3 regions of the Alteromonas sp. 5NW40-0090 genome follow, and region 3 is predicted to be linked to each of the others. Evidence: predicted binding sites of a transcription regulator. Region 3 holds the regulator's gene; each other region holds the start of a gene.
What was found. The regulator sigma-54, encoded in region 3, starts transcription at its own class of promoters, with help from an activator protein. The targets are predictions, from matches to a motif close to GTTGGCACGNNNNTNGNNT.

Region 1 (3,271 bases), on a different contig from region 3:
AGAACAGTTCCGCGATATTGCCCATTGGGGCGGTTGGATGTTTATATCGGCAGTGACCCTCTCCCTTGCGCCAATCGTCTCGCTGCTGATCGTGAATTTAGCGTTTGGTGTAATGACCAAAGCTGCGCCACAGCTAAACATTTTTAGTATTGGTTTTTCGATTGCTCAGGTAATGGGATTGCTGATTATCTGGATAACACTTGACAATTTTACTGCACACTTTGAAACTCAATGGTTTAGAGCCGAACAGTTTATGTGTGAACTATTGAATATTTGTTCGTAGGAAAACATGGCAGATTCAAGCGAAAAAACAGAAGACCCCACGGGGAAAAAACTCGAAGATGCCCGAAAAAAAGGGCAGCTAGCCCGTTCCCGTGAACTCTCTACGACCCTAGTACTTATCGTCAGTGCTTTTATGTTCTTGTTTGTGGGAGGGTGGATTGCTGAATCTGTTTTTAAACTTACTCAGAGAATGTTCATTCTCTCTCGTGACGAAACCTATGATATCACCCACATGTTTGGCGCATGGGGTGAAGCATTTTCTGCGGTAGGTCCAGCGGTGCTGCTTTATATGGTGGTTGCCATGATAGCGGGCATTTATGGCTCTATCGCGCTTGGTGGTTTCAACTTTACTTGGGAAGGGGCAAAGCCTAAAGGCTCTAAGATGAGTCCTATTCAAGGCTTCAAGCGAATGTTTGGCACAAATGGCTTGGTAGAGTTATTGAAGTCCATAGCGAAAGTGGTGGTCATAATCGGCATGGCCATCGGGGCGTTACTGTTCTTTGAAGATGAAGCATTGCATTTAGATATGGAACTATATCCGGGAAACATCTTTCACGCACTCGATATGCTTAAGTGGGCGTTTCTTATTTTAGTGTGCGGCATGATCCCTATTGCGCTCATTGATGTGCCTTATCAAATGTACAAGCACAACAAAGAAATGAAGATGACCAAGCAAGAGGTGAAAGACGAGCGGAAAAATGCGGAAGGCGACCCTATGGTTAAAGGCCGAATTCGCCGTCTGCAATATCAGGCTGCAACCAAGCGCATGATGCAAGAAGTCCCACAAGCCGACGTGGTTGTGACCAACCCCACTCACTTTTCTGTTGCCATTAAGTACGATGAGAAGGGCGTAAGGGCGCCGGTTGTGGTCGCTAAAGGTGCTGATGAGTTAGCGATGCATATCAGAAAAATTGCTACCGCTAACGACGTGCCGCTGATCCCTTCCCCCATGTTAGCGCGAGCCATTTTCTACTCTACAGAAGTGGACGACGAAATCCCTAACGCCTTGTTTATGGCGGTAGCGCAGGTGCTAGCACATGTTTATCAGCTTAAAGCGCATAGGGCTGGAAAGGGCAAGCGACCTAAGCCGCTCAAACGAGATCTGCCAATACCACCGGAATATCGACGCTAATTCACTCAATGGATTGAAATTTTGCACCCATTTAGATGTGACGCGAATTTCATCAGGATTAGTCGAATCTAAATTCCTCTTTCTATAAAGCTGGCACGTTAGTTGAAGACTCTTTTGAAGATTCACACAAAGCGTCAATTTTCTGATAGAGAGACACCAAGCCATGCAGTTATCCGGTTATCTTCAGCGATTCGATAAAAATCAGCTGCAAAATTTTACCAGTGGTTTAGGCGCACCCATCGTCCTTTTAGCAATTATGGGCATGGTTATATTACCTATGCCGCCATTTTTATTGGACGTGCTGTTTAGTTTCAATATTGCCTTGTCTCTCGTCATCATTTTGGTGGCAGTTTTAACGCAAAAGCCCGTCGATTTTGGCATATTTCCCTTAGTGTTACTGATTGCTACGGTTTTACGACTTGCATTAAACGTGGCTTCTACCCGGGTGGTTTTACTTTACGGTCACGAGGGCGGTGATGCTGCTGGAAAAGTGATTGAAGCCTTCGGTGCGGTTGTTATCGGCGGTAACTATGCTGTAGGTATTGTTGTGTTTGCTATCCTTCTTATTATCAACTTTAAAGTTGTGACCGCAGGCGCAGGGCGTATTTCAGAGGTAAGTGCTCGCTTTACCTTGGACGCTATGCCTGGTAAGCAGATGGCAATTGATGCCGACCTGAATGCTGGTTATATAGACCAGGATCAAGCGCGACAGCGCCGCGAAGAGATTACCGCTGAAGCTGACTTTTACGGGTCGATGGACGGTGCGTCAAAATTTGTGAAAGGTGACGCAGTGGCGGGCCTGTTCATCATGCTCATTAATATTGTCGGCGGTCTATTCATTGGCATGATTCAGCATGGGCTATCATTCGGGAACGCCATAGAAATCTATACAATTTTGACTATTGGTGATGGTTTGGTGGCGCAGATACCTTCATTGCTACTTTCGGTAGCCACAGCAATTATCGTGACCCGCGAAAATGAAACTCAAGAAATGGGGAAGGAAATCCGCGGTCAGTTAGGTAATAACCAAGCTCTATACATCGCCTCGGGCGTTCTATTTGTCATGGGTATTATCCCGGGTATGCCTCATATCGCATTTTTGGGTTTTTCCTTCCTGATAGCGGGCTTTGCTTACTGGCAGTCGCTTCAGGCGAAGAAAAAAGCCGCAGAGCCTCAAGTACCAGAGAATATATCAAAAGATGAAACCGTGGCCCCTGAAGTTAAAGAGTTAGGTTGGGACGATGTCCAGCAGGTCGATACAATCGGTCTAGAAGTGGGTTATCGTTTAATTCCTCTTGTAGACAAGTCTCAAGGTGGCGAGTTGTTAACACGGATTAAAGGGGTACGTAAAAAGCTTTCCCAAGAGCTTGGCTTCCTTATTCCACCGGTTCATATCCGCGATAATTTAGACCTTGAACCTAATACTTATACGATTGCTATGCTTGGCGTAACCATTGGCGATTCAGTTATTAGTCACGATGAAGAGCTTGCGATTAACCCAGGGCAAGTGTTCGGTAAATTAGAGGGGCGTGCGACTAAAGACCCTGCGTTTGGCTTAGATGCAGTATGGATAAAACCTAATAAGCGTGAGCACGCGCAAACCCTTGGGTATACCGTTGTAGATGCAGCTACAGTTGTCGCCACGCATTTAAGTCAGTTGCTTTCCAATAACGCTTATCAGTTACTTGGGCATGAAGAGGCCCAACAGCTTCTGGATATGCTGGCCAAACAGCACCCTAAATTGGTTGAAGGCTTGGTGCCTGATATTCTGCCGCTTAGTACAGTAGTGAAAGTGCTGCAAACCTTGCTTTTCGAAGGCGTACCTATTCGCGATATGCGCACTATCGTGCAAACGCT
Region 2 (3,271 bases), on a different contig from region 3:
AGTCTTTTTCTTTAAAAACGACATCGTCAGTGGCGTACTGGATATGCTCGTCAAAGAAAGCGTTTACACCGATAAGCTGCTCTTTAACGGCCTTGTTTTCAAGGTCGTGAAGTTTAATTTCTAGCGCGCTCACATGTAATGCTTTGTCCGCGCCAAAATTATTTTTAACTTCCTGTTCGAGTTTTGGGAACTCGATTACGTAGTGATCCCTCAGTTGTTGTCCAGCCAGTAGCAAGGCTAATAATGCTAAGCAATGCGACGCAAACAGAGAAAGGGTCATATTTGATTTGTGTAGGTCATACTAAAGTATAAGGTAGAGTACTTGTCTTTACCTAAATTTTAAGTATCGAATATAATACGTTGTTATAGGTATAACACGGCCTTGTTGATATTCCAACCATAGCGATAAGTAATTGATAAAGAGAAAGCTGACTTACTTCTTAACTACAAAATCGTTTTCCTGAATATTCGCTGTAATACCCGTCGTGGCGTTGACTACCACAGACGAATTGCCAAATGCACTATCAACAATAAAGGTACCGGGGTAGAGCGTATACTGAAGATATTTTCTACCGCGATTGTCGACCACCTCTTTAGCCTGATAAAGATATAGTTCATCTTTTTCAGAAATGCCATTATCTCGCCCGAGAGATACCGAAATTTTATTGTTCGCAATACTGATGACTCGCCCAGTGACTGGTTGGCAGGCTGTCGCTTCTTTAATATCTTCTATTAATTGATTGATCGCCCCGTCTATTGCTTGGCCGTAGCGCGACTGCCAAAAGGTTGACGAAAATTCATCGACGTCTTCAAACCTATCAAATGCCCACTCTTCATTAGTATCGTAAGAGGAACTGAACAAAAGACCGCCGTTTATTCCGTCATAAACTTGTACAGACATCGCAAACGCACGATGTGAAGTGTCGCTTCGCCACGGTGTAAACACGGATGCCTCTTTTTGCGTGACGCTTAAATCATCAATAACCCCGATAATAACGAATTGCGTGTTACTTTGATCTGATAACGTACGAACGTTTTGGTCGGTATAGCGGCTATCAAACTTTGCAGTATGGGGCGCAACGTAAGTAAGGCTCAGATTATCCGTCTGTTCTTGCATTGCCTTAGCTAATCGCTGTGTAAACGCCTTATCAAAGTGCGGAATATTTCCTTGGGTTAATTGCGCTCTGTTTCTTATCCTAAAATGTGTCGTTGCAAAGTGTTTTTCGTCGTGCTGTGCTGAGCATATTTCGCCTCTAGGAAAAATGTCTGCGCGCACACTAACTGTGACTACATCACCGTTGTAAGTCTCGCTCACGAGCTCTAATTGCTCAACTTCGCCCGTTGTTCGGATCGTCATTTCTTCGTTTTTCAGAAGCCCATTGGTGAGTTTGGCTACACTTTGTACTGATGCCCCTGCAAATAACATAGCTTGTTTAAGAGCTTCTTGAGTTGCTGCGCGTTTTGCCGCTTCCTTGTTACCGTTCATTACCACGGCTTGTCCTGTGGCTTCATACCAAACGGCATGGGCTTGCCCCGCTACCAGGCCAAGTAGGCAAAGTGCCGCCATGGTTCTACTTAAACATGTCATAAGCGCTGTTCTGCTCGGTTGTCGCACATTGCACCTCTGTGGTTGCTTAGTTGTTGCGCTGAAATAATGTCGTAATCTTGGTGGAAACTATGCGAAAAAAGTGCCAATTAAAGAGAGAAGTTGTCTTTGAAAGAAAACGGGCGCATTTATTGCTTGTTTCCCTATTATTAAGATGTGTGACTGCAAAGCGACTTTATGGAGTTTAACGTTATCCATAAAACTTTGATGAAATGCTATTAGCCTATAAAGGTTAATAAACTCAACATTTAAATGTCACTAATTCGTTACTGATGCATACAGAGGTTTTAAGTTATGTGGTTGAACAGACTAAAGCATTCAAAGTTACTTTTGCGGTCTTCCATATTTGGCCTAGCAATCTCATTGAGCGGTTGCGGCATTATCGATAAACACGTTGAATGGGAAACTGTTGAGCCTGAAACTTATCCTGTTTTAAAGGCTGTAGGCTATGCGCCTATTTCATCGCAAAATGGCGAGTCCGACAGTATGAAATTGATCATGGCAATGAAAGCGTCGAAATTAGATGCATACCGTGAGTTAACCGAGCAGGTATACGGTCAAAAAATTGAAGGTAGTCAGTCTGTATCTGGTCTTGTTGTTGACAGCGAAACATTACGCGCGTCGGTCGAAGGAGTGATAAGAGGTGCCGAGGTGATAAAGACTTATCCTGTGGGAGATGATACCTACGTTACCGAGCTTTCTCTAGACATGCAGCAGGTTTACGATATTTACTTGTCGACTGCAAAGCCTCGTCGAGTGAAGGATGTAAAGTATTACTAGAGGTAAACCCAAAAGAGAATCGCACCAGCAACCTTGTCATTCAGCACATAAAGATGCGTAATAAGGAAGTGAAATTACCTGCGGGTTCGACATAGATACCGCGGCGTAAACGCCTAAGCACTCACTCCAGAGCCCAAAGTTCCGCCTTTCGGTTTCCCCTTTTTGTCATAAGTAAGCGACTCTTTTGCCCGAACTTCCATCATCAAATTCCGCAAATGTGTGAGGCGTAGCTGTCCTTGCTCTACGGCTTTTTGATTGACCTGTGTTCGATACTTACAATCTTCGAGAAGCTTCTTAGCGTCAGCCATTAACGCTTCATCTTCTTCCGACATTGTAATTTCACTGCCGATAGCATTTTCGATACTGGCATCCAGCGCTTGGATAGACGTCAGAAGGGCTGTTTTTTCATCCAACAAATTCATTAAAGATTCAGCATCACGTGAGCTAATAAGCTGCAATTCTTTCTCAAGCAAAACGGCAAGTGAAGACATCTGCTCTACTTGACGTGATAATGCTTGTGTTAAATCGCTTGCTTGTTCTGTCACTGTACTTATCTCATGAAACGGGTATTAATTACTGCGATCGATTACGTAGGGCTGATTAAATTAGCGCAGTATTATTTAGCGCCAAAAATCTCGGATTCAAGTTTTGCTATTTTATTAGCCAACACTTCTGGATTTACTTTGTAATCACCGCTTTGGATCGCTTTCTTAAGGCGGTCCACTTTCTCTTGGTTCACAGGTGCTTCAGTCCCTTTCTTTTGAACTTGATTCAGCTGCTGAGCAGATTGCGTCAATGAAACCGAGTCTTGTCTTGGCGCTGGAGCTGTTTGTGCCGACTGCGCTGAAGCTTGTTGTTGAGATTGTTGCGTCTGATTTTGCTGCG
Region 3 (3,271 bases):
CAAGTCACGACAGGTTGTTCGCGATGTGAGTCTTTCTGTCTCAACGGGTCAAATAGTCGGCCTTCTTGGGCCTAATGGCGCTGGTAAGACCACTACATTTTATATGATTGTCGGCTTGGTAAACCTAGATAAAGGTAAGATTGAGATTGACGACAACGAACTCACTCATCAACCAATGCACGAGCGCGCACGCCGCGGCATAGGCTACCTTCCACAGGAAGCATCAATTTTTAGAAAGCTTACGGTACATGAAAATATCATGGCTATTTTACAAACCCGTAAAGATTTAAATTCACAGCAGCAAGAAGAAGAAGCCGACGCCCTACTTGATGAATTTAATATCAACCATATACGTAATAGTACGGGGATGAGTTTGTCAGGTGGCGAGCGCCGTCGTGTTGAAATAGCACGCGCTTTGGCCGCAAAACCACAATTTATTTTGTTAGATGAACCATTTGCTGGTGTTGATCCAATATCAGTTAATGATATAAAGAAGATAATACAACATCTTCGGGATAGGGGCATTGGTATCCTTATCACGGACCATAACGTACGCGAAACATTGGATGTTTGCGAGAAAGCGTACATTGTGAGTCATGGCGAGCTTATTGCGCAAGGAACGGCGGAACAGGTTTTAAGTAATCAAAAAGTAAGGGATGTATACCTAGGCGAACAATTCAGGCTATAGTTTGTGTAACCGAATTGTCATTTTTCAGTTTAGCTCTGGTATATTCAATTTAGAGCATTTAAATAAGACGTAGATGAAACCATCTTTACAGCTAAAATTTAGCCAACAACTTACAATGACACCTCAGCTTCAGCAGGCCATTAAACTGCTGCAGCTTTCTACGCTTGATCTCCAGCAAGAGATACAAGAAGCACTCGATTCAAACCCACTATTGGAAGTGGAAGAAGGCAATGACGAGGCACAGCTAGAGAAGAACAACATCGATAATGATGATAGTGCATCTGAAGCAACGGCTTCTGCTTCAAGTGATACATTGGAAGCGGGCGATGCGCTAGAGAAAAACGATCTTCCAGACGAGCTGCCAATCGACAGCACATGGGATGAGTATTACTCCGCGTCTTCTGCGCCTGCACCTGGCCCATCTAATGATGATGAACAAATCTTCCAAGGTGAGACCACTGAAGACATCCAAGAGCACTTGCTTTGGCAAATGCGCCTCACTCACTTTTCAGACACTGACCGCGCAATTGCTACTGCTATCATCGACTCTATCGACGAATCCGGTTATCTAACGGTTACCCTTGAGGATATTTTAGAAGCGGTAAATGACGACGATTTAGAAGAGCCGATAGAGATGGACGAAATAGAATGTGTGCTTAAGCGCATTCAGATGTTCGACCCTATTGGCTCTGGCTCACGCTCTCCACAAGAATGTCTTATGGTGCAGTTGCGTCAGTTTTCAGAAGACACGCCGTGGCTTGTAGAAGCGAAACAACTTATCGAAGAATATTCAGACTTACTCAGCAGCAAAGACTATCGCACCCTGATGCGAAAAAGTCGCTTGAAAGAAGACCAGCTGCGCGAGGCAATGCGTTTGCTTCAAACCTTGAATCCTCGCCCAGGTAGTGCTTTAGTTACTAAAGAGCCTGAGTACGTTATTCCTGATGTCTCTGTAACCAAGAAGAATGGCCGTTGGGTGGTTGAGCTGAACCCTGACAGTTTGCCTAAATTAAGCGTAAACCAGCAATACGCTGCCATGAGTCGCCGTGCCAAAAACAGTAGTGACTCGCAATTCATCCGCTCACACATGCAAGAAGCCAAGTGGTTCATAAAGAGCCTTGAGTCTCGTAACGATACCTTAATGAAGGTAGCCAACTGCATTGTGCAACAGCAAATGGGCTTTTTTGAGCACGGCCCGGAAATGATGAAACCAATGGTGCTAAATGATGTCGCAGAAATGGTAGATATGCACGAATCGACTATTTCACGTGTGACAACGCAAAAGTATATGCATACGCCGCGTGGTATTTTCGAATTGAAGTATTTCTTCTCAAGCCACGTTGCAACCGAGTCCGGTGGTGAGTGTTCATCCACAGCGATTCGTGCATTGATCAAGAAGTTAGTGGCCGCAGAAAATCCTAGTAAGCCGCTAAGTGATAGCAAGATTGCTTCATTGTTAGCCGAGCAAGGCATAAAAGTCGCTCGGCGAACAATAGCAAAATACCGGGAATCGTTATCGATCCCGCCGTCGAACCAACGCAAAAGCCTTATTTAAACGGGCTTAATAATATAAGGAAGACGAAATATGCAAATCAACCTTACTGGTCATCATGTCGAAATCACCGACTCTTTGCGTAATTATGTCGATACGAAGTTCAGCAAACTTGAACGTCACTTTGATCACATTTCTAATGTGCATGTCATCCTGAACGTTGAAAAATTAAATCAAAAAGCCGAAGCGACCGTTCATTTAAGTGGCGCTGAAGTATTCGCATCCTCAGAAAACACCGACATGTATGCGGCGATTGACAGCATGGTTGATAAACTCGACCGGCAGGTAATCAAGCATAAGGAAAAACTGAAAAAACATTAGTAGTTAATTGAGCATGGATATACAAGCCATCGTAAGTCTGGACCGCACCGAGTGTGCGGTTCAGTGTAATAGTAAAAAGCGAATTCTTGAGATCATCGCTGATATCGCTGCCAAGCAAAACGATAACATTGACCAGGCAACGGTACTTAATAGCTTAATGGCTCGAGAACGGATGGGTAGTACAGGCATTGGTAATGGTATCGCCCTGCCCCACGGACGCCTGCCGGGCCTTGAGAAAGTGATTGCCATTGTTGTAACCAGCACGCCAGCAATCGACTTTGACGCCCTTGACGAGAAACCCGTAGACATCTTTTTTGCGCTACTTGTTCCAGAGGAACAAACCGAAGGACACCTTCAAACGCTGGCCACCGTGGCGGGTAAACTAAGCGACAAAGAAACGATTAAAGCGATACGTCGTGCAACGACAAGCGACGATATTCTAACTGCATTAAGTTAAACATTAAGCGCCTATTAACCGTTTAGTAGGCGCCTCATTAATCAACGCGTATGTGATAAAACCAGAGTATTAGGGAGAAAGTAGGTGAAGCTGATAATAATCAGTGGTCGTTCGGGATCTGGTAAGTCTGTCGCACTTCGCGCATTGGAAGACTTAGGTTATTACTGTGTTGATAATATCCCGGTAAACTTACTTCCGACCCTAACCCATACTGTTGTTGATGAGTATGATCAGGTAGCGGTAAGTATCGATG

Region 1: the regulator sigma-54 is predicted to act here: its motif matches at 1,504-1,522, upstream of flhA (flagellar biosynthesis protein FlhA).
Region 2: the regulator sigma-54 is predicted to act here: its motif matches at 1,678-1,696, upstream of AC27KT_RS02020 (flagellar assembly protein T N-terminal domain-containing protein).

Annotation. Positions count from the first base shown of each region.
Region 1 covers NZ_BAAJLT010000001.1:389,376-392,646, reverse strand. The annotation lists gene fliR (flagellar biosynthetic protein FliR) at 1-283, shown strand, start outside; gene flhB (flagellar biosynthesis protein FlhB) at 290-1,414, shown strand; gene flhA (flagellar biosynthesis protein FlhA) at 1,578-3,271, shown strand, end outside.
Region 2 covers NZ_BAAJLT010000001.1:455,552-458,822, reverse strand. The annotation lists gene AC27KT_RS02025 (transglutaminase-like cysteine peptidase) at 1-280, opposite strand, end outside; gene AC27KT_RS02020 (flagellar assembly protein T N-terminal domain-containing protein) at 434-1,615, opposite strand; gene AC27KT_RS02015 (LPP20 family lipoprotein) at 1,901-2,386, shown strand; gene flgN (flagellar export chaperone FlgN) at 2,500-2,931, opposite strand; gene flgM (flagellar biosynthesis anti-sigma factor FlgM) at 3,003-3,271, opposite strand, start outside.
Region 3 covers NZ_BAAJLT010000008.1:239,450-242,720, reverse strand. The annotation lists gene lptB (LPS export ABC transporter ATP-binding protein) at 1-688, shown strand, start outside; gene AC27KT_RS12005 (RNA polymerase factor sigma-54) at 762-2,243, shown strand; gene hpf (ribosome hibernation promoting factor) at 2,274-2,561, shown strand; gene ptsN (PTS IIA-like nitrogen regulatory protein PtsN) at 2,575-3,018, shown strand; gene rapZ (RNase adapter RapZ) at 3,103-3,271, shown strand, end outside.